DNA from 4 places in the Sporosarcina sp. P29 genome. Region 4 is predicted to be linked to each of the others. Evidence: riboswitches for the same ligand, from Rfam matches in the RefSeq annotation. Region 4 holds a riboswitch; each other region holds the start of a gene.

Region 1 (7,889 bases), on a different contig from region 4:
TTAATGTGAGTTCAATAGTCGGATCCTTGTCCCCGACTTTCAACTTCGTCATGGATTCAAGAACTGCATTGCGTTTATAGAAAATGTGAAGGTTATCATTTTCATTGACTGTGTTATCAATTAGTGAAGTAGATGATCCTGCATTAACATCCACAACCCACTGATCGCTGCCATGTAAACTTCCATTTTGAACGTTGTTAATCGATACAAAATTCTTTTTCGCTTGATCCAACTCGTAAGGAATATTTTGTTCTTTTAACAACTGTTCAACCACTTGTACAATCGTACTGCCTGTTTCGAAAGTTACTTCAGTATCTGAAAGAATCGAGCCATTCAATCCATCGATTTTCACTTTGGCTTTGTGTTTATCAGCTACTGCTTTTTCACCAACAATAATCTTGCTGTAAGGACGAGTAATCGAACTAAATTTGCCGTTCTTTTTCTCAGCTGACAGAAGATACTCACCTGGCTCGGCGAATACTATACTCGCTACTCCTTCTGCATTTGTCTTTACTTCTTGGCCATTTATAATAAATGGTTCATCATTTAAAAGTATTGTTGCATCCCCTACAACTCCACCTTCTTGTTTCAGCCTGATATTTACACGTTGTTCAGAAGTTGTCGTTAGTTCCTCTTGATCAAACCACGAATAAATTTGCGATGTGAAATCAGTAGTGAAATAAAGGGTCACTTCATCGTTTGCTGCTAGTGCATAATCAGCTATTCCTCTATCAATATATTGATTATTAACTGCATACATCCAACCATCAAAGCCTGGATTTATATCAAACGTTTTTAATCCATCGATGCTAGTTATATAATTACCTTGGGAAATATCAAGTTTCTTTTTATCCGATACATTAAAACCATTAGATTCCAAAGCTTTTACAATAGCATGAATAGCCAATGGGTTCTTTTCTGTCACATACCAGTTACCTACTTTATTGTTGCCTACCACATGAGTAATATCATATGGCTTTATGCTTATTTCCGTTAACGGTACAATCGTTTTATTAAAACCTTCTACACGAACTTTCACAGGTATTTCTTCTACTTGAATAGAGGTATCTTCAAATACCGCAAACTTCCCTGGGTGTGTGGCTGAAAATTCAAAGCTTTTTCCCTCTATATTATATGTTCCACCAAGCTTCACCCACTGGGATGTTTCATCTATAAACTCATAAGCCGCTAACTTTGCAGTATCAATTCCTTGTAGCTCATGGTCTTCAAATTTACTAATGAACATTGCTGATTGTTGATTCGGAAATTCTTTAATTTTTTCAATAGTGTCTTTACCTTTAGTTAGCATCATTTGGAATTCAAGTGAGTTTCCTATTAGACGCAATGTAGGAGGTGCAGTCAATGCATTGATTCTCTCATGAGTTATTAAGAAACCTTCATGTGTCTCTAGATTGATAATATCCGATAAATCCGGTAATGTAATAGCATATTTTTTCGCTTCAATCGTAGTAGTTATCGACTTTTCTTCTAACCTTTTTATGTCTGATACATAAAACTTCACATAATTTTCATTCATCGCTCGGATGTTAAGTAGAGATTCCTTTAGCTGAGCTTTTTCCATTTTAGATATCAGATTTTTCGAGTTAACAAATGCAGTTCCAGAAACGTCTAGACTAATATCAGGATCTAGCACTTTATGAATTACTCCACCTGTTATTCCTTCATACTCTACTTTTATTTGTACAGTTCCTGGTTTTAGTCCTTTTACCATTTTCTTATGTTCTGTTTTACCGAATGAATTTACTTCTACCTGACTTCCTTCAGGAGCACTCCAAGTAAAACCATTTTCTATACCCGCAATCTCATTTCCATGTTGATCTAAGACATTTGCTGTATATATGATACCGCCACCTACATTTGATACATGTGGTGATCCAGAATTCACAGTGATAGTAGTAGGAATTTGTTTTTGCCCAATGGTCAGTTGTATATTAGAAGATATAGTAGAATCTGCTTTTAAGCTAGCAGTAATAACTACTTCTCCCTCACCTATCGCCGTCACAACTCCTGTAATAGGATTGACACGTGCTAGATCTTCATTTGAACTTGTCCAAGCTACTTCAGGAATAATAACTTCCTTGTTTTCAGCATCATACGCATCTGCGTATAGCTTTACTGAATTACCCAACGGAAGGTTTTCATAGTTTTGTTCAGACTTAATTTCAATAGAAGAAGGGAGTTGTTTAACTGGATGTGAAGCGCCCATTCCAGATATCTCTGTAGAAACTTCCCCTAGATTACCTGAGAATTTATTAATTGCTGAATATACTTTGACGTATTTGATTTCTTCTAAATGAATAGGCTTTCCATGCTCATCTACAGCCCAACTAATATCCATCGCATCTCCGCCAGATCCTTGGATTGGAGTAGTATAAGGATTATTTGGTTGCTCATAATTCGTATTAAGAACTGGAATCGAGTCCACATAACCGTAACTAATTTGCTTTTTCTCTGTTCCAATCTCTGATGCGGAGAAATTATTTAAAATAGAAACTCCGCTAAGTGTATACTTTTCCTGATTAACTGTTGGAAACTGGTCTGGCGATGGATATCGACGCCCGCCTAATAAACCTTCCCTCCCTTTGTTATCAAACCATTTTCCAGCATTTTCACTTTGTCCTGCAGGATTCCAATACGTCACTTCGTAGTCTGTATAAGTATCGTCATTTTTATATTCGGACCCAGCTAAATGATACCAAGGGCCATCTTTATGGACTGCAACTTCAACTGCCCCAGGCTCTTGATTGTAGATCCCAGGTTTACCATTAACCTCAAAAGGATTTCCGAATACCGTAAAGTCTATGCCATACGGATTTAATGGATCATTTTTTATAGGCTCTTCAAATTCGACAACTAAATAACCTCCAAAACCACCTAACGATAATAAACCGCCATTTTTGGAACGGATTTTTTTTACTGCATCTGTCGTATAACTACCATTTGTATATTGACCTGGCGCTGGTACAAATTCAATAGCTTTTACTTTACTATACGATAAGTAAAATACTCTTTTAATATTCTGACCTTTGGAATCTATTGCTGATAAAAAAATTGTATTCAAACCTTCTGAGAGTTTTATTTCGTATAACTGCTCATTATTGGGTTTAATAAATACATTGTTCATTTCTACTCTAGGCACTAGGTTTTGCCCTTTATCATCTATCGCTTCAATGTCTAATGTAATAGCAGATTCAAACACATTCTCTCCGTACTCATAATTATTTACATAAATGCCGGCAGTTCTTTCTTTATCAAATTCTTTTACTGAGTCTGCTACTTCCACTTTCTCTTCTTCTGACTTGAATTGTTCATTCGCATGTACAATCGGATTGAATGACATTAGCACCCACAATACGCTCAATAACATAGACAACAATATATTCACTTGTTTACTATTTCCCAAATACTCCTACCCCCTATTTTTTTCAATAAAAAAATCCCGCCTCCGGAAAGAGACAAGGATGGATGGATGCGTGTGTAGACATACATAATACAACACAACATACATACCTTTTTCCGGAAGGTTGTAAGCATGGTATTATGGTAAGTCTCCTGACTTTTGGATACAAACGCAACTTCACCCTTCCCAGTACGAATACCAGTGGTTGTCTGAAGTCACTTTCCAATTACAGTGGCCGGACCGTTCAGGATTTTCACCTGATTCCTTTTTAAGTCTTGCAAGCTAGCAAGACACCAAAATACGCTATAAACTACTCTTAATCATAAGGAGTCGACATAACAATTGCAATAGCAAGATTTTTGTCGTTTACGGTATTTACCAAATTCCTATAATTGACCAATTAATTCCTGTGCTATCTTGACTATCTTTTCAGTCTATGTAACGATAAGAGATGGATAAACACTAGGGGTGCTGTAGCTGAGAGAGGCGTTCGCCTTAACCCTTGAACCTGCACTAGATAATGCTAGCGGAGGGAAGTGGACATATGACGGATTTCGGCCGTACTATGCAACCGCTTCGCACAGAGAAGTGGTTTTTTTGTGTGTATTTTTTGAAGAAATGAGAAGTGGTAAGAATGATGACTACTAAAGTTTTAGAATTTACGAACGTATCCTTTCATTATCAAGCAACGAATGCTTCGAAACCAACTGCTATTTTCAAGCAAGTCGATTGGCATGTGAATGAAGGCGAATTCGTCAGCATCATTGGGCCAAGTGGTTACGGGAAAAGCACATTGTTCCGACTCGTCACAGGGCTTGAGAATCCTGACAGTGGAGAAATTTCATTGAACGGAGAAGTGACAGAGAAGCGGTTAGGCAAAGTCGGCTATATGCCGCAGCAAGATTTGCTCATGCCATGGCGAACCATTCTTGAAAATGTTCGATTGCCACTGGAACTTCAAGGCAGTAAACCTTCTTCTGATGAAATCATCCAACTACTCGCTGATTTCGGATTGCCTGGAGAAGAAAACGCCTACCCTGGAAATTTATCAGGCGGCATGCGACAACGTGTTTCCTTTTTGCGAACGATCTTGACCGGCTCCACTATTTTCTTACTGGACGAGCCGTTTAGCGCACTCGATGCGATTACACGGCTGACGATGCAAGAGTGGCTGATCGACCAATGGCAAAAGCTCGATAAAACGATCGTCTTCATCACACATGATATCGACGAAGCACTATTTCTCTCGGACCGCATCTTTGTACTCGCGGAAAAACCGGTGCAGACGATTCGCGAAGTCATCGTACCTCTTAGCCGACCACGCACTATGCGTGACTTAGCACGACCTGAACTGATAGAACTAAAAGAGCAACTCATCAGCGAGCTTCGTTCGGAGGCACGGTTATGAAGAACATCACTTCGTATAGTTGGTCGCTACTTTTCGTTGCGATTTTACTTGGTTTATGGGAAATCAGCGCACGTCTATACGACAAAAGCTTTCTCTTCCCGTCTCCTTCAGCGATTCTGATCCGATTATGGGAGCTGAAAGCGGAGCTGTTTATCCACCACTTACCTCCGACGGCGTTAACGATTTTGATTGGCTTATCAATTTCGATCATAATCGGATCGACACTGGCAATTGCTATGTATAGTAAGAAACCGATCGAGCAGGCGTTTTACCCTATCCTGATCGCGTCGCAAACGATTCCCGTGATCGCGCTGGCGCCGATTTTCGTCTTGTGGTTTGGCTATAGTATTTGGAGTAAAGTGGCGGTCACCGTACTGATCACCTTTTTCCCGATTACCGTCAGCGTTTTTGACGGCTTACGCTCGTCTGATAAAAACTTACGTGAATTAATGCTGACAATGGGCGCATCCACAAAAGATATCTTCTATAAACTAGACCTACCTTCCGCCTTGCCGTCTTTCTTCTCTGGACTCAAAGTGGCGGTCACACTGAGTGTAATTGGTGCGGCTATTGGGGAATGGCTAGGCGCTCAGGCAGGACTTGGATATTTCAGCAGAAGAATGATGACGCAATTTGACAGTGCCGCTGTATTTGCACCGATCGTCTTGCTTTCTGCAGTAGGTATTATGTTCTTTCTACTCGTCGTCGTATTGGAAAAACACTTTTTACAATGGAGGAATCACCAATGAAAAAACGTCTGTTCCTTAGCCTCACGTTTCTACTTTTATTGCTAGCTGGATGTACGAATAATACACCCGCTACAGATCAAGATGAGACACCGAACAATGAAAAGAAACAAGTCAGCATCATGCTCGACTGGTATCCAAATGCAGTACATAGCTATATTTATGTAGCCCAGGAAAAAGGCTATTTCAATGAAGAAAACGTGGAATTGGACATTCAATTCCCTGCCAATCCGACAGACCCTATGAACTTGACCGCAGCAGGAAAAGTGACACTTGGACTGTATTACCAACCGGATGTCATTTTAGCGCAAGCCAATGAAGACATTCCGATCAAAGCAATCGCTTCTATCGTGCGTGAACCGCTAAATTACACCGTCATGCTAGAGGAAAGTCCGATTCAATCTCCTAAAGATCTCGAAGGCAAAACGATTGGCTACCCTGGGATTCCACTAAACGAATCTCTAATTAAAACGATGGTCACAAATGACGGCGGTGATTATGACAAAGTGAATATGATCGACGTTGGATTTGAACTCGAATCTTCACTCGTTTCAAAACGTGCCGATGCCGTGACCGGAACATTCATTAACCATGAAGTGCCTGTCATGAACTCAAAAGGATTCAAAACGCGCTATTTTAATCCAGTAGACTATGGTGTGCCGAATTATAGTGAAATTGTGTTGGTAACGAGTGACGAGACGTGGGATAAAGAACGAGACGCAATCCAAGCGTTCTGGCGAGCTGCACAAAAAGGCTATGAATTCATGGTAGAACAGCCTGAAGAAGCTCTCGACCTGTTGCTGAACAACCAAGATCAAGCAAACTTCCCGTTAGACAAAGCCATTGAAACAGAAAGTTTGAATGTCTTATTGCCGAAGATGGATACAGAAGGTGAAGCATTTGGGACACTGGACGAAACGTCTTGGGAAGAAGTACGAGACTGGCTACATGAAATGGAAATGATCAAGACGAAACCTGAAATCGACGATATGATTTTAGATATCAGTACAGGTGAAATGTTTTCTAAAATTACAAAGTAACACATAAAAAAGGCTGTTGCGGAAGTCTCCTTGACTGATCGCAATAGCCTTTTTCGATTATATAAAATTAGCGAGGCTGTACAGTAAACTTCACAGCAAACGACTTCTTCATCGCAACGCCACTTTTATTCTGCAACCCTCGATCCACACGTAAATAATGAACGCCTTGTGGCCATTCGGTAGTAGGTGTAATGAGTAATTGCTTACTATTTATGGGATCTACTCTCGCTGTAAAACTGTCGATACGTTCTGCACTATTTGGCGAGCGGGTAATATAAATATGTCTTGCATAATCTTTACCGTGTAGTAATTCACTAGTAAATTTGATGTTGAATACTTTATTCGTTTGTACATTTAGTTCAGGAAAATCGCCCGTAAATTCAGATGGTGGCAGGGGTGTTGTAAAAGCTGGCAACGCGTTGCTAAGTCGTTCTATATTGACTAATCCTGCACCATAATGAATGTCTTTACCCGGTACCCCTAAGTCTGTCGCGGTCATTTCAAGTAACTGTCTAATCTCAGAAGGCGTCGCTTCAGGCTTCAAAGACTTCACTAAAGCTGCTACCCCCGCCACAATGGGTCCCGAGAAAGATGTTCCACTGAACGACGTATAGCTGTTATGGATTGCAGTTGTAGTGATTGCTGCGCCCGGAGCAACTAAGCTCACGTGAGAGTTATAGTTTGAAAAGGAAGCACGCTGATTATCTCTTTCCGTTGCTCCAACTGAAATGACTGAAGGATAGGACGCAGGAAACATGATCGAATTCCCCTTTGTTGCATCATTCCCGGCAGATGCTACGACCGTGATACCCGAGTCAACTGCACGCTGAATGACCTTTTCCTCCAGTTGGGATCGGTCGCTGCTTCCGTAACTCATATTGATCACATCGACTTGTTTCTTAATAGCGTAATCAATCGCCTTGATACTATCCGACAATTTACTGAGGCCGTTCAAATGCGAGATTTTTAACGGCAATATTTTGGTGTCATATAGTCCCGTAATACCCACTACTCCTAGATTATTCCCAGCCTTAGCCGCGACTACACCTGCGACAGCTGTTCCGTGACCATCAACGTCCTGAACATTCGAATTATCGGCGTAAAAGTTATAACCGCCCGGCTGAATACGCCCTTGTAAATCCTCATGCTGTACATCAATACCAGAATCAATGACCGCCACGACGATCTTTTTCTTTTGCTCCTGCACCCTAGACCAAAGCAACTGTGGCTTCATCTGGGGAATCCACCACTGCTTCACAAGAATAGGATCATTG
Region 2 (7,889 bases), on a different contig from region 4:
GCATGCCGAGTACAAATGTTGCTGAATCCGCTGATGTAATGAAGAATGATGTGATCAGCAAAATAGCGACAACTGAAATGACGAATGACCAAGGCAATCCACTGAACATCTCAAAAATCGTCAACTCTGTTGCAGTTGAGGCTAGATCGATAATGCCTGCCTTTTGTGTTTCAATAGCTGTCGTACCAAATGCTGAGAACCAAATGGCGCTCAATACTGTCGGTACAACAAGCACACCGATCATGAATTCACGAATTGTTCTACCTTTCGAAACACGGGCAATGAACATGCCGACAAATGGTGACCACGCTATCCACCAAGACCAGTAGAATAGTGTCCAGTCATTCAACCATGAACGATTTTCAGGTGTAAGTGGTGCTGTACGGAAACTCATACGAATGAGGTGCTCTAAATAACCTCCGATAGAATCAGTGAACATATTGAAGATCAGCAATGTTGGACCGAGTGCAATGATAAAGACCAACAGTGTAAGAGCTAATACCATATTTGTATTTGATAAAATACGAATACCTTTTCCAAGACCGCTCCATGCGGATATTAGGAATAATACAGTTACGACCCCAATAATAATAAATTGAGACCAGAAACCGATCGGTACACCGAATAAGTAATTCAAACCTGCGTTGATCTGGACTGCTCCAAAACCAAGTGATGTTGCGACGCCGAAGACAGTAGCGAAAACTGCAAAGACATCAATGACGGTTCCGAGTTTACCTTCTACACGATTACCGAAAATTGGACGAAGTGTAGCAGAAATCAATCCAGGCTGACCCTTGCGGAACTGGAAGTAAGCTAGTGCTAAAGCGGTCATACCGTATATGGCCCATGCGTGGAAGCCCCAATGGAAAAATGTTGAACGCATCGCTTCTTTATACGCTTCTTTCGTTTCAGTAGGTGCAGTAGCTGAACTTACTGCATAATGTGAAAGAGGTTCTGCAGCTCCATAGAACACGAGTCCAATTCCCATACCGGCGGAAAATAGCATCGCAAGCCAAGAGAACATAGAAAACTGCGGTCTATCACTGTCTTTCCCCAATCGAATCCTGCCGAGTGGACTGAATATCAAATAAACTGAGATGAAGAATAACATAGAAACTGTCAGCAAGTAATACCAGCCGAATGAATCAGAAATGAAGTTTCTTATAACGAGCGTGACAGCCTCAAAGTGATCGGGAGCAATTACACCATAACCGACTGCCAATACGACCGCTGCTAATGTAATATAAAATGTTGACGATACTTTTTTCATAGGTCCTCCTTTTTTGAATGTAGTTTGTGAAATGAGCTAAGTACATAATCGAAAAGCACAATAAAATTGCACACATACACTTCACATTACCCATTTAATCGCCCATGTAAACGCTAAATAAAAGGCGGTTTGTTGACAAAATCATTACTAGTGAAAATAAAAAAGACGAGAAAAATTCCTTCTCGTCCAATATGTAAGTTGGTTCTGTAGCGCAATTCATTTACTTGCCCATAGTCATTAGCTTGTGCTTGTGTCAGTATACATGAAAGTTGAGGGTGATTTCCAGCTAGAAGAACAATTTCCTTTCATACACCAAGAACCGTAGCCATGTTATACTATAGAAACAAATGAAATGAGGAGGGGATTTTCGTGCAATATTCACAACCTAAGATGCTTCAGCTCGTAAAGCATAGCCCAGAGTTAAACAGGCGATTGAAAGAGATTATGAAAGAGCATGAGCTAGAGAAAAGCTTTGCATTGAAAGCACTTTATCATGCAGAAGTGAAAGATGGCGGAGTCTATCAGCGGGATTATCAGGAGCTGTAAGCATTCACTCACTTATATAGCACGTGATGAAATAAATAATATTTACAAAAAGACCGATGAGAGATTCTTTCATCGGTCTTTTATACTATTCTTTTGAAATAATAAAAAGTAGCAGGTGAGCATGTGATATACTAATGTAAAATTGAATAGAATATTTTGGTTCTTTACATTATTGTAAAGATGAAAAAGGAAACAGGTGAAAATCCTGTACGGTCCGGCCACTGTAAATGGGAAATATCTTCAAAACACCACTGGTGAAATACTGGGAAGGTTGAAGATGTGATGATCCATAAGTCAGGAGACTTGCCAAAATACCATGCGTTACGCCTCCCAGGAAGAGGTATGCATATTGTATTGGATGTAATAAGTCATTAACTGAAGTCCGCTTATACATAGTGCCCTTGTCTCTTTCTGGAGGCAAGGGCTTTTTTACGTTCAATTACCAAACTAGGATAAGGGGGAAATCATTTGTTTAAGCGTTATGTATCTATCATTGCAAGTGTTTTACTAGCAGTAACGATGCTGTTACCTGCAACGAGTTTAGTTGCTTTAGCGAATTCGGATGTTCAACAAAGTAATATAAGCCCGCAAGCCGCTAACTACTTAGTGGATGTCGAAGTAGAAGGTTTATCGGGGGGAATTTTAAAAGAAGCGGTTCAAGTTACAGAAGGACAAAATGCATTAGATGCATTGAAGAAGGCACTGAATAGCCAGAGCATAAAATATACTGTGCAAGAAAGTGATTTCGGGGCGTATGTAACATCAATTGATAATGAAGAAGCAGGAACATTAGGCGGTTGGGATGGCTGGAATTATACAGTAAACGGACAAGCTCCTTCTGTTGGAGCCGCTGCTTATGTCTTGAAAAATACTGACGTGGTGAAGTTCTTCTATGGTCGTTGGGCCGCTATGTCTACGTCTACACAGGTTATAGAACATAGTGATAATCCCGCAATTACTGTGAATCTAATAGGAGATACTTTTACGTCAGCAGCGCTAGAGACGGCGAATTGGACTGTCGAACCATCTAATTTAACAATTTCTACAATCACCCAAAATACGGATCAGCAAATTACAATTCAATTAAAAGGCAAAGTGGAACGTGAAAACCTCTCACTAGTTGCAACAGAAGCAGCTGTGGTAGGGAAAGCGGCAGATGCATTACAAATTACAGTAGTTGCGAGTCAAGAACGCGTACCTGAAGCAATTAAGAAAGTCACAGATTATATACTGAGTAAATCTGTTTCGAGCGAATGGACGGCAGTTGGTTTAGCAAAAGCCGGAGCAACTGTACCGGAAAGTTATGAAGAAGTATTCGAACAAAATGTCCAACAACAAATCGTTGCGAACTTGGAACGTCTAAAAATAACAGATGCAGAACGTTTGACGATAGCGGCAGCAGCGATAGGGAGAGATCCTAAAAATATCAATGGTATCGATTTACTGGATAAAATTTATAACAGTATAAGTATTAGAAATGTTGATACGATGACTCGCCAAGGAACGAATGGTTTGATTTTTGCATTAGTTGCACTCGATACGAAAAACTATGAAGTTCCAAAAGATGCAAAATGGAACCGCGAAAAGATAGTTGAGGCTCTTTTAAGCTATCAAAGGGCTGATGGTGCGTGGAGTTTAGCTACAAGTAATACAGGGACTGCGAGTTATGATATGACAGCAATGGCTCTTATTGGATTAGCTCCATACAATGAGCAACCAGCTGTTAAAAAAGCTGTCGAGAAAGCAGTTACTTTCTTGTCAGAAAGCCAAGGTTCTACTGGTGGATTTAACGAAACGTTCGTAGGTGGCATTTCTAGTGAAGCCACTTCGCAAGTGATCATTGGACTGACAGCAAATAACATCGATCCCCAAGGAGAACGTTTTACAAAGAATGGCATCAACTTGATCGATCATTTGTTAAGCTTCCAAACAGAAAATGGGGGCTTCAAGCATACTTTAACGGGTTCGACAGACGGAATGGCTACAGAACAAGCGATTCAAGGTCTTGTAGCATTTGATTTATTTACAAAAGGTGAAGGGCGTTTATATGACTTCTCAGAAAAATCAACGCAACTTGAAGTTTCAAGTCATTCAACTCTTCAAGGGATTCTTAATGACAGCCTTCTAAAGGTGCAGAAAAATAAAAATGAAATTTGGTCTCCTATTTTTATTGAAAACACGGAAATGATTGAAGGATATTATGTTGTGCAAGCTGGAGAAAATGGAACGAAGAAAGAAACGGAAATTCCTGAAGGAACGAAAAAAGTATTTATTGTAGATAATGATCGTCCATATCGTTATTTCGATGCCGAAGTAGTAGAACCTTCTCATACGTTTACAGTCACGTTCAACAGAGAAATTCAAGACTCGAAAGTGAATTTAAATAAAATCTATGTAGAAGACATTACAGGCAAGCGTGTGCCAGCCACAGTGAAAGCAAACGGTGTAACAGTTACTGTGACACCTGAAACAGACTATATGGAAGGTCAGTTATATTCTTTAGTCGTAATTGATCCAGTCTCTGCAGAAGGAATAACAATAAAACAATCTGCTCGTAAATTATTCATTATTAAATAAGGAGGTATGCTTTATTTCTATCATCAAAAACTTCACAAAAATAACAGCAGCATTCGCATTAGCGAGTGCCGCTATCCTCATGCCGGTTGCACCTTCATTTGCAGAGCAGCCGACACCGATTTATGAAAATCAAGCAACGCAGACGCTGCAACATTCCATTACAATTTCTAATACAGAAATCCCTATGCCGTTGTCTACCGTCGAAGTACAGGAAGGCGATACGGTTTTAAGTGTATTGAAACGAAATGTTGAATCAAGAGGCATTCAAATGGAATACAGTGGCGGAGAAGGCGCGACTGCATATGTAGAGGGGATAGATAATGTATATGAATTCGACCGCGGACAAGGCAGTGGTTGGATGTACAGCGTCAACGGTATCTTTCCAAATCGCGGAGCGGGCGTCATCAAGCTCATCCCTGGCGATAAAGTGGAGTGGAAATATACGACGGACTTAGGTAAGGATCTAAACGCTGATCTATTTCCTTTCCGTGAAGACTTGGAGCCGAAGATTTCAGTGTCAGGAATTACTTCGGGAGCAACAGTTACGAAGTCTAGCCTTTCATTCCAAGTACATGCAGCGAGTTATTTCGGAACAGCACTTCAACCGACAGTCACCGTAAACGGCAAGCCGGCAGTTGTGACAGGAAACACAGTAAATGCGCTATTGCAGAGTGGCGAGAATAACATCGTCTTACAGGCCGCGGATGCGAAAAATGATAAAGTGACAAAATCAGTGAAGGTGACATATTCACCAATCGCTAACCCTGAACCGAACCCGTTACCAAATCCAGTTCCAAATCCAAATCCATTACCGAAGCCTCCGGTAATGAAACCAGATCCAACACCCGAAACGCCATCAACTAAAGATTACTCAAAGCTTGTTACTTCAGCCATTAACCAGGCGAGTGCACAAATGCTTGCAGGACCAATCGATAGTGAGTGGCAGGCAATCGGACTTGTGAAAGCGGGCAAGAAAGTACCTGCTTCTTATACAAATGAATTCTACGAACATTTGCAAGACCAAGTGATTAGTAGGTCCGGCAAAGGTCGTATGAAGATTACGGATGTACAACGTTTAACGATGGCCGCTGCAGCAATCGGTATTGATCCGATGAATGCAGATGGCAAGGGCTTTAACTTAATCGATAAAATTTTAAATAGTGAAAAGCATATGACGGGTGCGGATAGCCTGACATACCAAGGCAATAACGGGATCATTTTTGCGTTGATTGCCCTTGATACAAAAGGTTACCAAGTGCCAAGCAACTCGAAATGGACACGTGAGAGCCTAGTTGAAGAGCTATTGAAATATCAGAAAGATGACGGATCGTGGAGCTTGTCAACGAGTAAAGAAGGCTCAACAAGCTATGATATTACAGCGATGGCATTGATTGGAATTGCACCTTATACAGATAAGCCGGAAGTTCGTAAAGCGATGGATCGTGCAGTGAAATTCCTAGCGGATGAACAAGGTCCAACTGGTGGATTCGACGAAGCGTTCGTTGGAGGTATTTCAAGCGAAGCGACATCGCAAGTTATCATCGGTCTAACTGCAAATCAAATTGATCCACGTATACCGATGTTTACGAAGAACGGTATCAACTTAATTGATCACCTGTTAAGTTTCCAAACATCTGACGGTGGCTTCCAGCATACAGCAGGAGATAGCCGTTCGAATGCAATGGCAACGGAGCAAGCATTGCAAGCTTTAGTAGCATTTGATTTGTTCACGAAAGGCAAAGGTGTATTGTACAACTTCACGGAAGTACCTGTCATTCCGTCGCCAAAGCCAGATCCTGAACCAACACCGGATCCAGATCCGAAGCCAGATCCAAAGCCAGATCCAAAGCCAGAACCGAATCCAACTCCACAGTTTACGGATATTCAAACACACTGGGCAAAGGATTATATTAATCAAGCAGTGGAGCTAGGGATTGCGAGTGGCTATAAAGATCAAACGTTTAAGCCGAATCAATCACTGACTCGTGCGCAAGCGGTATCTATTTTGGTTCGTGCATTAGATTTGAAGACGGACAAGAAAGCACCATTCCCTGATATACAAAAGTATGCCTCAAGTACACAAGGAGAAATTGCAGCTGCGTATCATCATGGTTTGGTAAAAGGAAAAGACGGTAAATTCATGCCGGCACAAGAAGTGACACGTGCACAAATGGCGCTTATGTTATACCGTGCGTATGAAGTGAAGAATGGCGAAATGTATAAGTTCGAACAAATAGCACCTTTCCGTGATATTCGCTTATACAATATGGAAGCTGTGAAAGCAATGAGCATGCTATATGATTTGAAGATGGCAAAAGGGGAGAACGGCAACTTTATGCCAAGTAACTCAACGTCTCGTGCACATGCTATGAAAATGTTAATGGAGTTTTTGAATACAAAATGATCACACAATCTTGCACCCGCGTGGTGCAAGATTGTCTGTCTTTAACGTGTAGTAGGTTGAGGGAGTAGGAAGGGGAAGGGTTATGGGCAATGGAATACAGGCAATTCACCCTTTCGTGATGTTTTTTTATTATATTTGCCTTGGTTTTTTTGCGATGTTCTTCAATCATCCGATCTTTTTACTAGCCGGTTGCCTGGCATTAATTGCGGTTAATTTATCACATGACGGTGGACAAGCGATGAAGCAGTGGACGCCGTTGATGATGACTATGACTGTGCTAATTATTGTGATCAATCCCTTGATTAATTCAAGAGGGACGCATGTGTGGTTTGATCTCTTTGGAAAACAAGTGACACTAGAAGCGATGCTCTATGGTGTCGTGACCGCAATGTCGTTGTTGATGATTCTTCTATTATTCGTTTCATTGAATATCGTCCTGAACGGTAATAAATTATTATACATTTTTGCAAGAATTCTACCGAGGACTGCATTTCTGATTATGATGTCCATCCGTTTTGTGCCATTGCTAAAAAGGCGATTGACTGAAATTCAGGATGTTCAGCGTCTGAAGGGCATGACGATGACACAAGGAACATTGCGTGAGCGTGCGAAGAGCGGAATGTCGATGTTACAAATTCTACTATCGTGGTCTTTGGAAGAAGCTGTGGAGACAGCAGATTCTATGAAAGCACGAGGATATGGATCCGGTACAAGACGTCCGTATATCCCATTTCGCATGACGAAGTCTGATAAACGTTGGTTGAGTTATTTACTCGTAGCTTTCGTCATAGGCGGCACGGGTGGATTGTTGGGCTATGGAAAGATCATTATTTATCCGGAACTTGGTACATTGCATCTATCATTGCTTGATTGGGTCGTCTTCGCTTGCGGCATGGCTGTCGCACTGTTTCCAGTATTTGTAGAAGGGAGAGAACAACTGAAATGGAATTATTCAATTTGAATCACGTCTCGTTTTCTTTTCCAAACACAGATCAGTATGTGCTAAAGGACATTTCACTTTCCGTCAATGAAGGCGAGTTCCTTGTTATTGGAGGCGCAAGCGGTAGTGGTAAGACGACTTTATTGAAGTTA
Region 3 (7,889 bases), on a different contig from region 4:
TATCGGCGAACAAGCGCTAGAAGCCCAATCTTTCAGCAAGCTATTGGGAACGAATTTGCTGGAGTTTACTACAGGGGAAGTAGTTTTGGAAGTTCCCATCACGGAACACGTCCTACAGCAACATGGCTTTGTACACGGTGGGGTTATTAGTTATGCAGCGGATAACGCGTTGACTTTTGTAGGTGGTTCCGTTCTAGGTCCGAACGTATTGACCGCTGAATACAAAATCAACTATGTACGGCCCGCAATAGGTGAAAAAATAATTGCTCGGGCGACAGTTATTTCTGCAGGTAAACGTCAAGCCGTCTGTCGCTGTGATGTTTTCGCTGTCAAGGATGGGGAAGAGAAGATTTGTGCCACTGCCCAAGGGACGATTATGACGGTTGTATCAGAACAATGAATGAAAAAGCTAGAAACTAAAACGCACCCATTAGCTAGCGGGTGCGTTTTGTGTTGTTTCATTTGCATACGTCTGACTAGCGGGAGTAGATGTACCGTGATGATGTTGACGTTTGGTCAAGTGATACCAGCTGTTAAACAATAGAATGATGATCACGAGATCCACCGCATCGCCACCGTAATACATCAGCATCGCTCCTGCTCGCGCCTCTTCAATCGGCACACCGGCAGGCGGATAAGCGTATAATAATTTGGATAAAATACCGTGTCCCGCAAGAGCTACAATAAAGACTGTCGTACGGTAGCGGAAACTATAGCGGCGAGAGACGGGATCAATGTATAACAGAGAAATCGTAAATAGATAACCCGCAACAAACACGTGTATATGGATCACGATATGCAGCCAGAGATGGTGGTGCATGGACTCAAACAAACCCGACGTGTATAACAACCAAAGCCCACCGATGTTCAAAACGGAAGCAGTGACGGGATGTGTATAGAACCCCGCGAGTCGGCTTTTTAACAAGTGGCTTACCTTCCTAGCCTGCCGAACGGGAAGTGTCCGCAGCGCTAACGTCATAGGAGCAGCGAGAGCCAATAGGAGGGGACCGAGCATGCCGAGCAAGAGATGGCCCAACATATGCCAAGTAAAATGAGCATGCGACAGTTCGGCAAGAGGTCCGACAACAGCGCTTACTGAAGCGAATACGCCTGCGATCCACAACACGCTCCGTTTGTATGGCCATTTTCGCAAACGTCTTTGCCGATTGGAATAAAATACTGCGCCCCCGTATAACAGAATGGCCAACACCGCAAGCGTCCCAAACAGCCAATCGGTTGCACTGAGATAAGCATCATGTGGCATGAAGCACCAGCCTGTCCGCCGATCGGGCATCCTGGTGCGCTGATTTGATTAACAACAGACCCGCCGCAATCATCACAATCGCAGCGCCGTTCCACACGACATCATATGGAACGATATCTACATGATAACGAATCTGATGAATGCGCATGACCTTATGTTGAATGGTTCCATCATACAATTGGAACGCGCCGCCACCGAGCAACTTACCACCCCAGAACATCTTATGCCATAACGCGTTCCTCCTACGCAAATCCGCTACCAAAAACAACGCGCCCACCGTCGCAAACCAGCTAAACGCATGAAACAAACCATCCGACACCAAGCCAACCGCCACAGTAGATTTATCATAAAACTTGTGCCAATGCAGCAGCTGATGAAACAGTGTCTCATCCAAAAATGCCACAAACCCGAGCCCGAATAATATACCCGCCCAGAGATTTCTCTTTTGATATGTTTTTCGATTCGACCAATTTTCCACTTTCATGACCGCCATTTATATACTGCTCCTTTCCTCACATACGTAGTGTTCCCTGAGGATGGGGGAATTAATACATTGATGGATGTTGTGGGCTGTAGGACAGGCTCATAGGGCGGATGTATTGCGTAGCCTTGTTTAGAGCGCTCGTTCCCGAAGTATGAGCGTATCCAGGTTGACATAGAGCGTGAATCCATCGTGATAGAGCGGTTAACGTCCAACTATGAGCGGAACGACGGCCTGATAGAGCGGATGCGTGAGTTCATAGAGCGCCGACACTACGTAAGCCTTGTTTAGAGCACTCGCCCTCGAAGTATGAGCGTATCCAGGTTGACATAGAGCGTGAATCCATCGTGATAGAGCGGTTAACGTCCAACTATGAGCGGAACGACTGCCTGATAGAGCGGATACAGACTCACATAGAGCGAATAAGCTCCCCCTTAGAGCAAAAATCCCCCAACAAAACAACATCTCTAAAAGCCTTCATTATAAAAATACTTTAATCATCCACTATTTAACGGTAACTTTTCCCGCAAAATCTGCTAGAATACGAGTAAAGGGAGTGTGAGCCGTGAAAATTGTCATTTCGCCTGATGCATTTAAGGGGAGTTTGAGTGCGGAAGAAGCGACCAAGGCTCTATCTAATGGAGTAAAAAAAGTGTTTCCGCACGCAGAAATCATACGTTTACCTGTTGCAGACGGAGGTGAAGGGACGCTTGATGCACTGATTTCGTCTACTGGTGGGACAATCGAAACGGTATCTGTGCGAGATCCGCTCGGCCGAGTAATCGATGCGCATCTAGGTGTGCTTGGTGACGGAGAGACGGCGGTTATTGAAATGGCCCAGGCATCCGGGTTGATGTTGCTTACAAAAAAAGAACTCGATCCGATGAAAGCGTCTACATATGGTACAGGGCAATTGATCCTCCATGCGCTCGACCAAGGATATCGTAAATTGATCATTGGGCTTGGGGGCAGTGCGACGAATGATGGAGGCGCAGGTCTGCTTGAAGCTCTTGGAGTGAAATTTAAAGCAGCCGGGTGGCCGTTGGAAATGAATGGCACTACGCTTTCTGTATTCGACGAAATCGATATATCAAAACTGGATAAGCGGTTGTTGGAGGCGGACATTCGCATTGCGTCTGACGTGGAGAATCCGTTCGTAGGAGAACAAGGAGCGTCGGTTATTTTCGGCCCGCAAAAAGGAGCGAATCCGGAAATGGTCTTGGATTTGGATGAAGGCTTAGAGCATTTTGCGGATGAGACTGAAAGCGTCACAGGCGTACGTTTGCATGAGCTGCACGGAGCGGGTGCAGCAGGTGGAAGTGCGGGTGCGTTAATTGCCTATTGCGGCGCACGTCTAGAAAGTGGAATCGGTGTCGTGCTTGAGGCGATAGATTTTGCAAAGCATCTATCAACTGCAGACCTTATTCTGACAGGTGAAGGGAAGACGGATCGACAAACGCTTGCCGGCAAAGCATTAATGGGCATCGCGAAGCTTGCGAAAGCAGAGGGTGTTCCGGTCCTGGTCATTTCAGGGACTATTGATGAATCGGCACGTCAAGAGCTGCTCGGATGGTTCTCTGAATTGCATGCGTTGGATGACGGAGAGAAGTCATTGGCCGAATTGATGGCTAACGCAGCAAGTTTATTGGAGGATCAAACTTCTGTAGTTTTGCAAAACAGAAAATAGTATGTATTATGCTAAGCATAGTAAATAGGCAAGTAGGGTATAGAATACACAAGGAGGTGGTCAGATGTTTCAAAATGCGATCGACTGGCTTGTAGGGCCGGCGAATAATTTCATTTGGACATATGTTTTAATCGGACTTTTATTGGCAGCAGGTTTATATTTCACAATTCGTACGAAGTTTGTGCAAGTACGCTTGTTTCGTGAGATGTTCCGTCTAATTGTAGAGAAAAAAGATAGCAATGACGGGGTATCTCCGTTCCAAGCATTTACAATCAGTGCTGCATCACGCGTAGGAACTGGTAACGTAGCAGGGGTAGCCCTTGCGATCGGAATCGGTGGTCCTGGTGCAGTATTTTGGATGTGGGTTATTGCTCTAATCGGTATGGCAACTGCATTCATTGAAAGTACATTGGCACAAGTATATAAAGTGAAAGATGGCGATACTTTCCGTGGAGGGCCAGCGTATTACATGCAAAAAGCACTCGGCTGGCGGAAACTTGGAATTGTCTTCGCGATTTTATTGACAATGTGTTTTGGATTTATCTTTAACGCAGTGCAATCGAACACAATCAGTCAATCGTTCACGGACGTATTCGGCATTCCACATTGGGCTGTAGGGGTTGGACTCATTGTCCTGACGGCAGTGATCGTCTTTGGCGGTGTGCAACGTATTGTTAAAGTAACGCAGACAATCGTCCCTGTCATGGCAACATTTTATATTATCGTAGCATTGTATATTGTAATATTGAATATTACAGAAGTTCCAGCGATGATCGCATTAATTATCGAGCACGCATTCGGTATTAAAGAGGTCATGGGTGGCGGAATTGGAATGGCTATGATGCAAGGTGTACGCCGAGGTCTCTTCTCCAATGAAGCAGGTATGGGTAGTGTGCCAAACGCAGCAGCGACAGCGAACGTATCGCACCCAGCAAAACAAGGACTCGTACAATCATTAGGCGTATTTTTCGATACCATCATCATCTGTTCAGCAACTGCCTTCATTATCTTACTTGGCGGCTTGTACCAATCAGGCGAAACAAACGGTATCTTATTGACACAAGCATCCATGGAAGTACACGTAGGCGCATGGGCACCATACTTCATCGCTGTGGCGATCATGTTCTTCGCCTTCAGTTCCATCATCGGTAACTACTACTATGGCGAAACGAACATCGAATTCATCAACGCCAACGTCATATGGAAACGAATCTATCAAGTACTCGTACTCGCAATGGTCTTTTTCGGAGCCGTTGCAAAAGTACAAATTGTCTGGGATATGGCTGACCTATTCATGGGACTAATGGCCATTATCAACCTAGTCGTCATTCTACTCCTAGGCAAAATCGCCTTCAAAGTACTCGACGACTTCACCAAACAACGAAAAGCCGGCAGAAACCCCGTCTTCAAATCAGCTAGCATCCCTGGCCTAAAAGGCGCAGAATGTTGGGAAGAAACAGCTGAAAGAGCAGAAGATCGTTTGTAATATCGATAGAAATTCTCGGGCTTTTGAGGTTTTGATCTTGAACTACTATTAAAATGAGTAATGAACTGACTAAGTGTTAGGTGTTTTATGTAGGATGAGGGCGGAAGACGAGGGCCCTTCGGAACGCGTCCCCCGGCTGGAGCCCTCATCCCTTCTCCTAACTAATTTCACTATCTAAATAAAACGTTCAGACAAACAATTTAGTCAAGAAGTAAAAAGTTTGATATACTATAAAATACTGAATAAGAAAAATCGAATCGTAGTTCAGAAGAAGGATTCTGAACATCGGTTCGATTTTTGTTTTGCATGTTTGAACACAACATGTTAGGGTTATATATGAATCAACACACTATATATAGTGTATAACAGCATTTAGATGAATTGGTACCCACCACGTTTAAAAGGGAATCCGCCACGAACGGAGCTGCCCCCGCAACTGAGGGCACGGACGACTATCTTATGAAAACCACTGCTTCGGCGGGAAGGAAAGATGGAAGAACGATGTGCCAGCCAGTAGACCTGCCAGTCATCTCAGCAAAACATTCTTCGGGGTTGGAGAGTGAAAGCACAAAGCAGTCTTTTTTCAGTCTGCCTAAAACTTTCCGCTATCTACTACACGTCAATCGACGACTCCCGATTATATCGGGAGTTTTTTTATTTAGTACATAACCGAATTAATTAACTAAAGGGAGCGGATATAATGGCTATTATTCAAGAATCTGTGGGACTTCATTTATTGATGGAAAACTTACAACAGGAATTCGGCAAGAAACAAATCGAACCGTTGATCGAAGCGAGTGAGAAATTCCAAGAGCGTCACCCAGCGAGCTCAGCAACTGAATGGACGAACGCCATGGTGCTAGAGTCTTTAAGCCGTATTGATGAAGCGAATGCGTATTGGACGTTTGTAGCGGCGCGTATTTATTTATTCGACGTCTATGCAAAGCAAAAAGCATTGCGTGGAGCGGATGTCTATACCGATTTTGCGAAAAATGTAGAACGCTTGGTGGAACAAGGTTTATATACACCCGTTCTGACAGAGAAATATAGCCAGGACGAGCTTCAGGAAATCGGTAAGCTGCTTGATCCTTCTCGTGACCTATTATTCACATATATCGGATTGAAAACATTGGTAGACCGCTATGTAACGGTGAACTTTAAGAAACAGTCCGTGGAGCTTCCGCAAGAGCGCTGGTTGATCATCGCGATGACGTTAATGCAAGATGAAACGGTAGACCGTATTCATAAAGTCAGCGAAGCGTATTGGGCGATGAGCAACTTGTACATGACGGTTGCGACGCCTACATTGTCGAACGCAGGCAAGATGCACGGTCAGCTATCAAGTTGCTTTATCGATACAGTAGATGATTCACTGCAAGGGATTTACAACAGCAACACCGATATTGCGAACTTGTCGAAATTCGGTGGCGGTATCGGAGTCTATATGGGAAAAGTTCGTTCTCGCGGTGCATCGATTCGTGGTTTCGAAGGTGCGTCAAGCGGTGTTCTTCCTTGGATCAAACAGCTGAACAACACAGCAGTCAGTGTTGATCAACTCGGACAACGTCAAGGTGCCGTAGCCGTTTATCTCGACGTATGGCATCAAGATATCTTCACGTTCCTCGACCTCAAGCTCAATAACGGGGATGACCGTTTACGCGCACATGACATTTTCACAGGCGTATGCTTGCCGGACTTGTTCATGGAGAAAGTCGAGTCCCGTGAAGACTGGCATTTATTCGATCCACATGAAGTCCGCACGAAAATGGGCTATTCATTGGAAGATTTCTATGATGAAACAAAAGGACAAGGAACATTCCGCGAGAAGTATGAAGAATGTGTCCGCAATGAAGATTTATCAAGAGAGACGGTTTCAGCGATTGAAATCATGAAGCGGATCCTACGTAGCCAGCTGGAGACGGGAACGCCATTCATGTTTTACCGCGACGAAGTAAACCGTATGAACGCTAATAAGCATGAAGGAATTATTTATTCTAGTAATTTGTGTACAGAAATATTACAAAATATGTCAGCATCTACACATGAATCGGTTACACTCGAAGACGATATGGTCGTCACACGCACAAAACCAGGCGATTTCGTTGTATGTAATCTATCATCGATCAACCTTGGAAAAGCTGTGACAGCAGACGTTTTAGACCGCTTGATCAAAATTCAAGTACGTATGCTCGACAACGTTATCGATCAAAACCAAATTCCAGTTGTACAAGCACAACGCACAAATGCACGCTACCGTGGAATTGGACTCGGCACATTTGGTTGGCACCATTTACTCGCATTGAAAAACATTCAGTGGGAGTCAGACGAAGCGGTGAATTTCGCAGACGAGTTATACGAAAATATCGCGTATTTGACAATTAAAGCTTCAATGGAATTATCAAAAGAAAAAGGCGCGTATCCATTGTTTGATGGTTCGGATTGGCAAACGGGAGAATATTTCGAGCAACGCGAATACGATTCCAATAAATGGCGTGAACTGCGCATGGACGTGGCAATGAACGGTATGCGTAACGGCTACTTGATGGCAGTTGCGCCGAACAGCTCGACGTCGGTTATCGCAGGCTCAACAGCATCGATCGATCCAGTGTTCAAGCCGTTCTACCATGAAGAGAAGAAAGACTATAAATTACCGGTTATTGCACCGGATCTAGATCACAATACGTATGACATTTACCGTCGTTCTGCTTACATCGTCGATCAGCGCTGGTCTATCAAGCAAAACGCCGCGCGTCAGCAACACATCGATCAGTCGATTTCATTCAACATCTATGTACCGAACTCCATCCGTGCATCTGTTATTTTGGATCTGCACTTGCAGGCATGGAAATCCGGCATGAAAACGACGTACTATATGCGTTCAACCGCAGCAGAGATTGAGGAGTGCGAGTGGTGTCATTCTTAATCGCCTATGCATCCTGGAGCGGCAACACACAGGAAGTAGCGGAATTGA
Region 4 (7,889 bases):
TGTGAAGCATTCGAAAGAAGTGTGTCTCGACTTGCTGAACCTAGGTGGACGTGGACACAGTTTGGCACTACACACCGAAATCGATGCAGTTGCACGAGAATTCGCGATGGAAATGCCTGTATCACGTATTTTGGTCAATACAATGGCTTCCATTGGTGCAGTGGGTGGAACTACAGGCTTAATGCCATCGTTCACATTAGGATGCGGAACTTTCGGTGGCAATATTACATCCGACAATGTCACGGCTAAACATTTGCTGAACATTAAGCGGATGGCATACGGTACGAAGGAAGTACAGTTACCGAAGCACTCTGAGCCGGTAGAGAGCTCTAATGATCAACTTGTATCCAGTGTCATGAACAATGTATCAGCCTCAACAAACAGCAACATCGATCCGGTATTAGTACAGAACTTAGTCAGTGAAATTGTTAAGCAACTTTCAAAATAAAACATTATTAGGAGGAAACAATTATGAACAGAGAAGGTACAGCATTAGGAATGGTAGAAACTAAAGGGTTAATCGGTGCAATCGAGGCAGCAGACGCAATGGTGAAAGCGGCAAGCGTAAACTTAGTAGGTAAAGTACATGTTGGCGGCGGAATTGTAACAGTTATGGTACGTGGCGATGTAGGCGCAGTAAAAGCAGCAACAGACGCAGGAGCGGCTTCTGCACAACGTGTGGGCGAATTGCTTTCAGTTCACGTAATCCCAAGACCACATAATGAATTAGAAATGATGTTACCAAAAAGCGAATAATCACTGCTGACACAGTAGAAAGGCGTGAACTAAATGAATCAGCAATTGATTGAGCAGATTGTCGGAGAAATTCTTGGGCAGCTGGGGAAAAGTCCCGTTCAATTGCCGGAACGAGCGGTTCCCATTGCGGTTTCCGCCCGTCACGTACATTTACAGCCTGAACATGTGGAAGTATTGTTTGGTGCAGGGTATGAATTGACACAGCGGTCCGAGCTTTCACAGCCGGGCCAATTCGCCGCCAATGAAACGGTGATGATTGCAGGACCTAAAAGCAGTATTGAACGTGTACGTATTTTAGGACCTGTCCGAAAAGCGACTCAAGTCGAGGTCAGCTTTACGGATGCCATGAAGCTCGGCGTCAAGCCCCCACTTCGGGAATCCGGTAATATTGAAGGATCTGCACCCATCACCTTAATTGGACCAAAAGGTAGTGTGCATATAAACCAAGGTCTGATTATTGCACAAGCGCATATCCATATGGCACCTACAGATGCTACGCGTTTTGGCGTGGAGGACGGGGAATATGTCACGGTGGAAGCGGACGGAGTGCGATCCATTTCATTCCGCAATGTACGTATTCGGGTGAATGAGCGATATCGTCTTGAAATGCATATCGATACTGATGAAGCGAATGCAGGTTTCATTACACAGGGATCGATCGGTCGTCTCGTGAAGTCGAATGATGCGAAAGAAACGAAACCTATGCAAGCAGAGACGGAAACGAAAATAGAAAAAGTGAAGACATCTCAGACAGTAAGTGTTCCGAATGCATTAGAATTTACTAAAAAGCTTTTGTCGGCAGAAGACGTAGCAGTGATTTCAGAAAAAGAGATCGTCATCAATAAAGGTACAATTGTTACGGCATTAGCAAGAGATACAGCACGAGAGCTCGGTAAAACGATAACGAGTAGAAAGTAGAAAAAGGTGATTACGCATGCGAATGGGTAGAGTGATTGGTAATGTATGGGCAACCCGTAAAGAGGATGGATTATCAGGACTTAAGTTGTTAATCATCCAGCCGATTGACGCGCACGGCAATAGTATACAGTCGCATATGGTCGCGGCGGATCGTATTGGAGCAGGGGTTGGTGACGAGGTACTCATTACGAGTGGCGGTTCTTCACGCTTTATTTTACCGAAAGAAAACCCGATCCCAATCGACGCGGTCATTATTGGTATTATCGATTCAACAGAAGTAAAGAGAGGTGATATACATGAGTCAAGCGATCGGAATGATTGAGACAAAAGGATTAATCGGGTCGATTGAAGCGGCGGATGCAATGGTGAAGGCATCTAATGTGGAGTTAGTATCACAAGAGATGGTGGATGGCGGAATCGTCACGGTCATCGTCCAAGGCGACGTCGGTGCGGTTCAGGCAGCTGTTGATGCAGGTCGCGACGCAGCAGCGCGTGTAGGTGAATTGCTAGGTGCGCATGTGATACCGCGTCCTGATGATTCAGTATACGGCATGGTGAAACCCCTAGCGCCGACTATTCCAGAAATTCCACAAATAAAGAAATCTACAGAAGCTAAGAAGGCACCGAAGAAAGACTGACGGATGCTTATTAGCATACTTTTCATAATGAAATCTATAGAAAGGAGTGGTTTCCATGGCTTTCAAACGACATAAAATCGCAGTCATCGGAGCTGGTCACACAGGGGCGACTGCCGCATTGATGGCGGCTCAGAAGGAATTAGGCGACATCGTCTTAGTTGATATCCCTGACCTCTCCAATCCGACAAAAGGTAAAGCACTGGATCTTCTTCAGACAAGTCCTGTGCAGCAGTTCAACTCCCGTATTACAGGTACTTCAAATTATGAGGATATTGAAGGTGCTGCAATGGTTATCATTACTGCAGGCATCGCGCGTAAACCAGGCATGAGTCGTGATGATTTAGTTGCGACCAATGCAAAGATTATGCGTTCTGTTTCTGAACAAGTGAAACGCTATGCTCCAGACAGTATCGTGCTAATTTTAAGTAACCCAGTAGATGCGATGACGTATGTTTGCTATAAGACAACTGGCTTTCCTAAAAATCGTGTAATCGGACAATCAGGTGTGCTCGATACTGCACGATTTAATACGTTCATCTCAGAAGAATTGAATATTTCTGTGGAAGATATTTCCGGCTTTGTTCTTGGTGGGCACGGTGATGATATGGTTCCACTTGTGCGTTATTCGTATGCTGGTGGCATTCCGTTGGATAAAATCATTTCGAATGAACGACTAGAAGCAATTGTGGAGCGTACTCGAAAGGGTGGCGGGGAGATCGTCTCTTTGCTAGGTAATGGTAGTGCGTATTATGCACCTGCTGCCGCTTTGGTGGAGATGGCTGAAGCAATTATCAAAGATAAAAAGCGGATTATGCCATCTATCGCTTATTTAGAAGGCGAATATGGATATCAAGATATCTACTTAGGTGTACCTACTGTTCTTGGCGGCAATGGTATTGAGAGTGTGATCGAACTCCCATTAACAGAAGACGAACAAAAAGCGCTTGATCATTCAGCTGACTCTGTCAAAGCAGTCATCGAAATTTGTGAAAAACAAATGTCGTAATAACTACTGATCTCTCTAAGTCGTAAAGTGGACTTAGGGAGATATTTTTGTATATAAAGAAGTTTTTTAGGCGCATTTCAGTCGATGAATGATAGGGAAGTCATAGGTTGATTTTAAAAACTAACAAAAGTTAATAGGAAATCATCGCTTATTTATTTACAATTATTTATTTACGTGATACAATAAACAGAATTAACTGAATAATAGAGTGTGCCTTATTATACTAGCTCGGAAATATATATAGAATTTTTTTCTTTCGCTCTCTAAATGTAAGCGCTGTCAATTAGCCTTTTATTAATAGAAGCTTAGAAAATGTTCTTTAATTCCCCGACATGGCATATACTATGAAAAATACAAAATCCAGGAGGTAATTATTATGAATAACAACACCTATCAAAGCAATTCATCATTACCAGAGCAAAACGAGACGTTCTATTTGATCACAGGCTACTCGGAGAATGGTTTCATCCACGGGATCACATGGGAAGAAGCATATGTTCAAGGATTGGCGGAGTGTGGCTGTTTATGCGAACAACAACTAATGTAAATAATGACGAAAGCTCGATACAGGGTGCCTAGCAAAAAAACGATTGTGGATGTACGCACAGTAGTTTTCTGCATAGGCACCCTGTTTAGTTATGTCTTCGTTCTCATTGAAAACAAACGCTACCACTCTCTATGTTATCCATGATAAAATGAAGTCAATCAAATAAATGAGTTTGCACGATGCGCTGGTACCTATCAAGGTATAAAAGGGAATCCGTAAACCGGAGCTGTCCCCGCAACTGTACACACGGACGACCGCTAGAATTAGCCACTATGGAGACATGGGAAGGCACTGGCGGAAGGATGAAGTGAAGCCAGGAGACCTGCCACGTATCGTCAAAGCGACACTTTCTTCGGGGGTTGAGGAGTGGAAGCAAAAAAGGTATCTGCATCTATGCATTTTTGTATGGAGTCTATTCAAGTTGCCTGAATTTGTTTCCTCATTCACAACTATTGCAATCATCTTGCCGAAGAGGCGGAATGATTGTTTTTTGTTGTTTACGAAAGGAGACTACGACATGAGAGTATTTGAACAGACAAAGGAACGAATACATGAACATGCGCTACTGCAGGTATTGTATAAACAGGCAGAACAACGGCGTGGTAGACCCGTGTATTCAGGATTTCATCAAGTGGTACGGAAGCTGTTACAAGACGGATTATACGGTCAATGGATCAATAACTATTCGGCAAGTGAAATTAAATGGCTCGGCTTACAGATCGTAGCTGAACGCGACCGATTGATACCTTCTGCACAATTGCAGCAATATATGAATGAATTTGTAACATCCGATCATTATAACCAGCGGATAGGACTGCCGCAGGAACGGCTGATGCTCATTGCAATGGCTGCGATGCAAAATGAAACCGTCCGTCGCTTGCAGAAAGTACAGGAAGCATATTGGATACTGAGCCATGGCTATGTGACTTTACCAGCAGAAATTATGTCGTTCTTTGGTAAGACGTTTTATCAGCGAAAGACGAGAGTACAGCAATATACTATGGATATTGCTGACAATAGAATTGAATCATTTTTATTAAGTAAGGTAAAAGAAAAGCATATACGTATACCTGACTATTTTATGGAACAAGTAAAAGCGTGCGGCTCTTGGCGTTTATTTGATGCTGAACAAGTAGAACGCAGTCTGGGATGTTCCCTTGGAGACTTTAACAGTGAAAGGTATTCTCAAACCATCGGCAGCTCCTCTATTACTCATAAAAAAGTCTCAGCCATTGGTTTGATGAAACGGCTGCTTGGAAGTGAAGGAATTGTAGTACATTTTCCCGATAAAGAGCGACAGGAAAAAGCAGTGTTATACTCGTATATTCAATTACCGTACGTAATGCAGGAAACAGAGTTGGCACGTACTTGTACCATACTTGTACGTTTACTAAACGGCATTGAAAGTATATGGGGACATACTATAAAAATTGAAGTGGCAGGCTGGGAAGCCGCTATAGCCGACCAGCAAATTGGTTTACATTCAGAGAAGGCCATTCTGTTTATTGAAGAAGTAGCTGCAGAAATTAATCGGTACTTGGAGAACGCATCTAGTCAAAGTGGAATGCAAATACCTTTGCGCAAAGCGGCTTCGGTTATGCATCGTTCGATAAATCAGGCGACAAAACAACAACAAAACGCGATGATTGACCGAATAACTGCAGAACAGCGCCATACCGATCAAGGCGGATCTGTCACGCTAGAGAAGTCTACAACCATTGAAACAGCAGAACTATTGCAGCTGCTCATAAAGGCATGGAGCAGTGGAATTCCGGAAGTCCGACTTAGCTGAATCTCCTCTATTGTAGTGGAAACTGAAGTGGCGTAAACTAAGTATTACTAGCAGTTTCCATCCGAGGTGAGACAGGTGTTTCAATTTGATACATTAGGACATGAAATAGTAACGGAATTATCGAAGCTGATACAGCAACAAGTGATTTTAACGGATCGAAGGGGCTTCATTCAAGCGAGTACAGAACCGGATCGAATCAATCAATTCCATGAAGGTGCACTGTTAAGTACGCGCCAGAAAACGATGCTCCGTATGGGAGACGAAGAAGTAGAGCGTCTGCAAGGTGTCCGTAGGGGAATTGTCTTGCCAATCATTATTGAAGAAGAACCGATTGCCGTACTTGGCGTGACGGGTGATCCAGACGTGATTCATCCGCAGGCTCAACTGATCTTACGCGTAGCGGAACTGTTCATTCAAGATTCACTGAAACGAAAGCAGAAGGATGAAAAAGTACGTGATGTAGAGTTCTTCGTCTTTGACTGGCTGACAGGATCAAAGAAAGATGAACGGTTTATGGAACGAGGGACGCTGCTCGGAATCGACGTGACACTTTACAGTCAAGTGGTGGTTTTGGAAGTGTTAGATTTATTGGAACAGTTCTCCGTTGAGGAAATAGAGACGTTCGCATCGATTCAAAACATCCATCCTTCCATGAAGATGATCCGCTGGGCGCAAAATAAAATCTTGCTATTATTACCTGAAATGAATCAGGAAACAGTGAAAAACGAGTTAGAGTTTCTATTGCTTCATATAAAACGGCGCAAGAAAGTACAAGTCGTCGCAGGTATAGGTGCATCAGCGCGCTATTTCGACTTAGCTAAATCATTCGCGCAGGCAGAACGTGCGGTCAATGCTGCGAAGGAATCTGGGGATATTGTCTTTGAGCATGAACTGCGTCTTGAAATTATTTTGCAAAGTATTCCGGACACGGTTAAGCAGGAATTCCTTAAGCGCACAGTTGCGCCACTAGAAGATCATAAAGACTTGCTGAATAATTTGACGGTATGGTTCGAAGAGAATCAGTCGATGCAAAATACCGCGCAACGTCTGCATATCCATAAAAATACATTGTCTTACCGCCTGCAAAAGGTCGAGCAGTTAACCGGATTATCTGTTTCCAATACGCATGACGTTTTTTTGCTATACTTGTCATTGCGTTTAATGGAAGAGCCGTCGTTTAGCCAGGAATAAGTGATCAATTGCTTCGTTTCCTAGTGTGGAAACGGAGCTTTTCTCATTGGATGTGGAGACAGGTTTTTTTCAATTCCAGGTCTAATTCATGGTAGGATTAAGCTGTGTCTTATCCTAAGAGTGTCAGGAGGATTGTTTTGAATAGAATCCGAAAAATCACAACATGGCAATGGATCCTGTTTTTGACCTTAGCAATTTGCTGTATTGGTTCCATTGCATTTGTAAATCAAAATCATTCATTTTATGATCGGCCGATCGCTCAGGTGATCGATACAACAATAGAGGAAGAAACCGACGTAACAGATATGCATGGTAATGAAGATAAGCTATTTGTCCAGAAAATCGTAGCTAAGATCATGAACGGAGAAGAAAAAGGTCGAGAAGTCCAGTTGGTCAATGAGTATTCCTCTTCCGGAGCATACGATCAGCAGTACCGTATAGGAAATGAGGTATTTGTCTCCATTGATTCTAATGCTGGTGAACAATTGATGGGAAGTGTCACTGACGTAAAACGTGATAAGTACGTATTGATCGTTGCGTGGATCTTCGTCTTTACACTATTAATTGTCGGTCATAAGCAAGGGCTATTAGCTATAGTAGGCTTTGTGATTAACGTCATGGTACTATCATTCGCTTTAGATATTTATGTGAAATATTATGAGGTCAGTTTACTTGTAGTTTGCGGAATCTGCATCCTGCTATTCACAACGATTTCGCTTCTGCTAGTTAGCGGCCGCACTGAAAAAACCTATGCCGCCATTGTGGCTACGCTAGTCGCAACAGTCGTATCTCTTTCCATCACATCTCTTGTCATCTGGATTACTTCAGGGAATGGTTTGCGTTATGAGGAAATGCAGTTTTTGACGCGTCCTTATCACACCATCTTCATGGCAGGGTTGTTTATTGGATCGCTCGGGGCCATTATGGATGTGGCTATTACGATGTCGTCTTCGATGTTTGCATTATATGAAAGAGATCACACTATATCCGTTAAAGCGCTAAGAGCATCTGGCATAGACATTGGTAAAGACATTATGGGTA

Evidence for each region. Region 4 has a riboswitch for cobalamin ahead of CSV68_RS08540 (hypothetical protein). Riboswitches for the same ligand answer to the same signal wherever they lie in the genome.
Region 1: it holds a riboswitch for cobalamin, as region 4 does, so the genes downstream of both, CSV68_RS05735 (DUF4430 domain-containing protein) here and CSV68_RS08540 (hypothetical protein) in region 4, are expected to answer to the same signal.
Region 2: it holds a riboswitch for cobalamin, as region 4 does, so the genes downstream of both, CSV68_RS10080 (DUF4430 domain-containing protein) here and CSV68_RS08540 (hypothetical protein) in region 4, are expected to answer to the same signal.
Region 3: it holds a riboswitch for cobalamin, as region 4 does, so the genes downstream of both, CSV68_RS10775 (ribonucleoside-diphosphate reductase subunit alpha) here and CSV68_RS08540 (hypothetical protein) in region 4, are expected to answer to the same signal.

What each region holds. Positions count from the first base shown of each region.
Region 1 covers NZ_PDYX01000004.1:137,196-145,084, reverse strand. Annotated here, with positions in the region: gene CSV68_RS05735 (DUF4430 domain-containing protein) at 1-3,424, opposite strand, end outside; cobalamin riboswitch at 3,547-3,734, opposite strand; TPP riboswitch at 3,876-3,973, shown strand; gene CSV68_RS05730 (ABC transporter ATP-binding protein) at 4,059-4,829, shown strand; gene CSV68_RS05725 (ABC transporter permease) at 4,826-5,578, shown strand; gene CSV68_RS05720 (ABC transporter substrate-binding protein) at 5,575-6,615, shown strand; gene CSV68_RS05715 (S8 family peptidase) at 6,683-7,889, opposite strand, start outside.
Region 2 covers NZ_PDYX01000010.1:8,089-15,977, reverse strand. Annotated here, with positions in the region: gene CSV68_RS10090 (glycine betaine uptake BCCT transporter) at 1-1,270, opposite strand, end outside; gene CSV68_RS17330 (hypothetical protein) at 1,640-1,816, shown strand; cobalamin riboswitch at 1,957-2,141, shown strand; gene CSV68_RS10080 (DUF4430 domain-containing protein) at 2,285-4,393, shown strand; gene CSV68_RS10075 (S-layer homology domain-containing protein) at 4,473-6,797, shown strand; gene CSV68_RS10070 (energy-coupling factor transporter transmembrane component T) at 6,880-7,758, shown strand; gene CSV68_RS10065 (ABC transporter ATP-binding protein) at 7,740-7,889, shown strand, end outside.
Region 3 covers NZ_PDYX01000011.1:31,394-39,282, forward strand. Annotated here, with positions in the region: gene CSV68_RS10750 (PaaI family thioesterase) at 1-400, shown strand, start outside; gene CSV68_RS10755 (cytochrome c oxidase assembly protein) at 431-1,264, opposite strand; gene CSV68_RS10760 (DUF2243 domain-containing protein) at 1,254-1,757, opposite strand; gene CSV68_RS10765 (glycerate kinase) at 2,311-3,432, shown strand; gene CSV68_RS10770 (alanine/glycine:cation symporter family protein) at 3,497-4,918, shown strand; cobalamin riboswitch at 5,283-5,459, shown strand; gene CSV68_RS10775 (ribonucleoside-diphosphate reductase subunit alpha) at 5,658-7,841, shown strand; gene CSV68_RS10780 (flavodoxin) at 7,829-7,889, shown strand, end outside.
Region 4 covers NZ_PDYX01000007.1:145,849-153,737, forward strand. Annotated here, with positions in the region: gene CSV68_RS08510 (aldehyde dehydrogenase family protein) at 1-448, shown strand, start outside; gene CSV68_RS08515 (BMC domain-containing protein) at 472-756, shown strand; gene pduL (phosphate propanoyltransferase) at 790-1,674, shown strand; gene CSV68_RS08525 (EutN/CcmL family microcompartment protein) at 1,691-1,996, shown strand; gene CSV68_RS08530 (BMC domain-containing protein) at 1,971-2,312, shown strand; gene mdh (malate dehydrogenase) at 2,368-3,318, shown strand; gene CSV68_RS17155 (hypothetical protein) at 3,695-3,865, shown strand; cobalamin riboswitch at 4,033-4,209, shown strand; gene CSV68_RS08540 (hypothetical protein) at 4,383-5,657, shown strand; gene CSV68_RS08545 (CdaR family transcriptional regulator) at 5,733-6,848, shown strand; gene CSV68_RS08550 (YibE/F family protein) at 6,986-7,889, shown strand, end outside.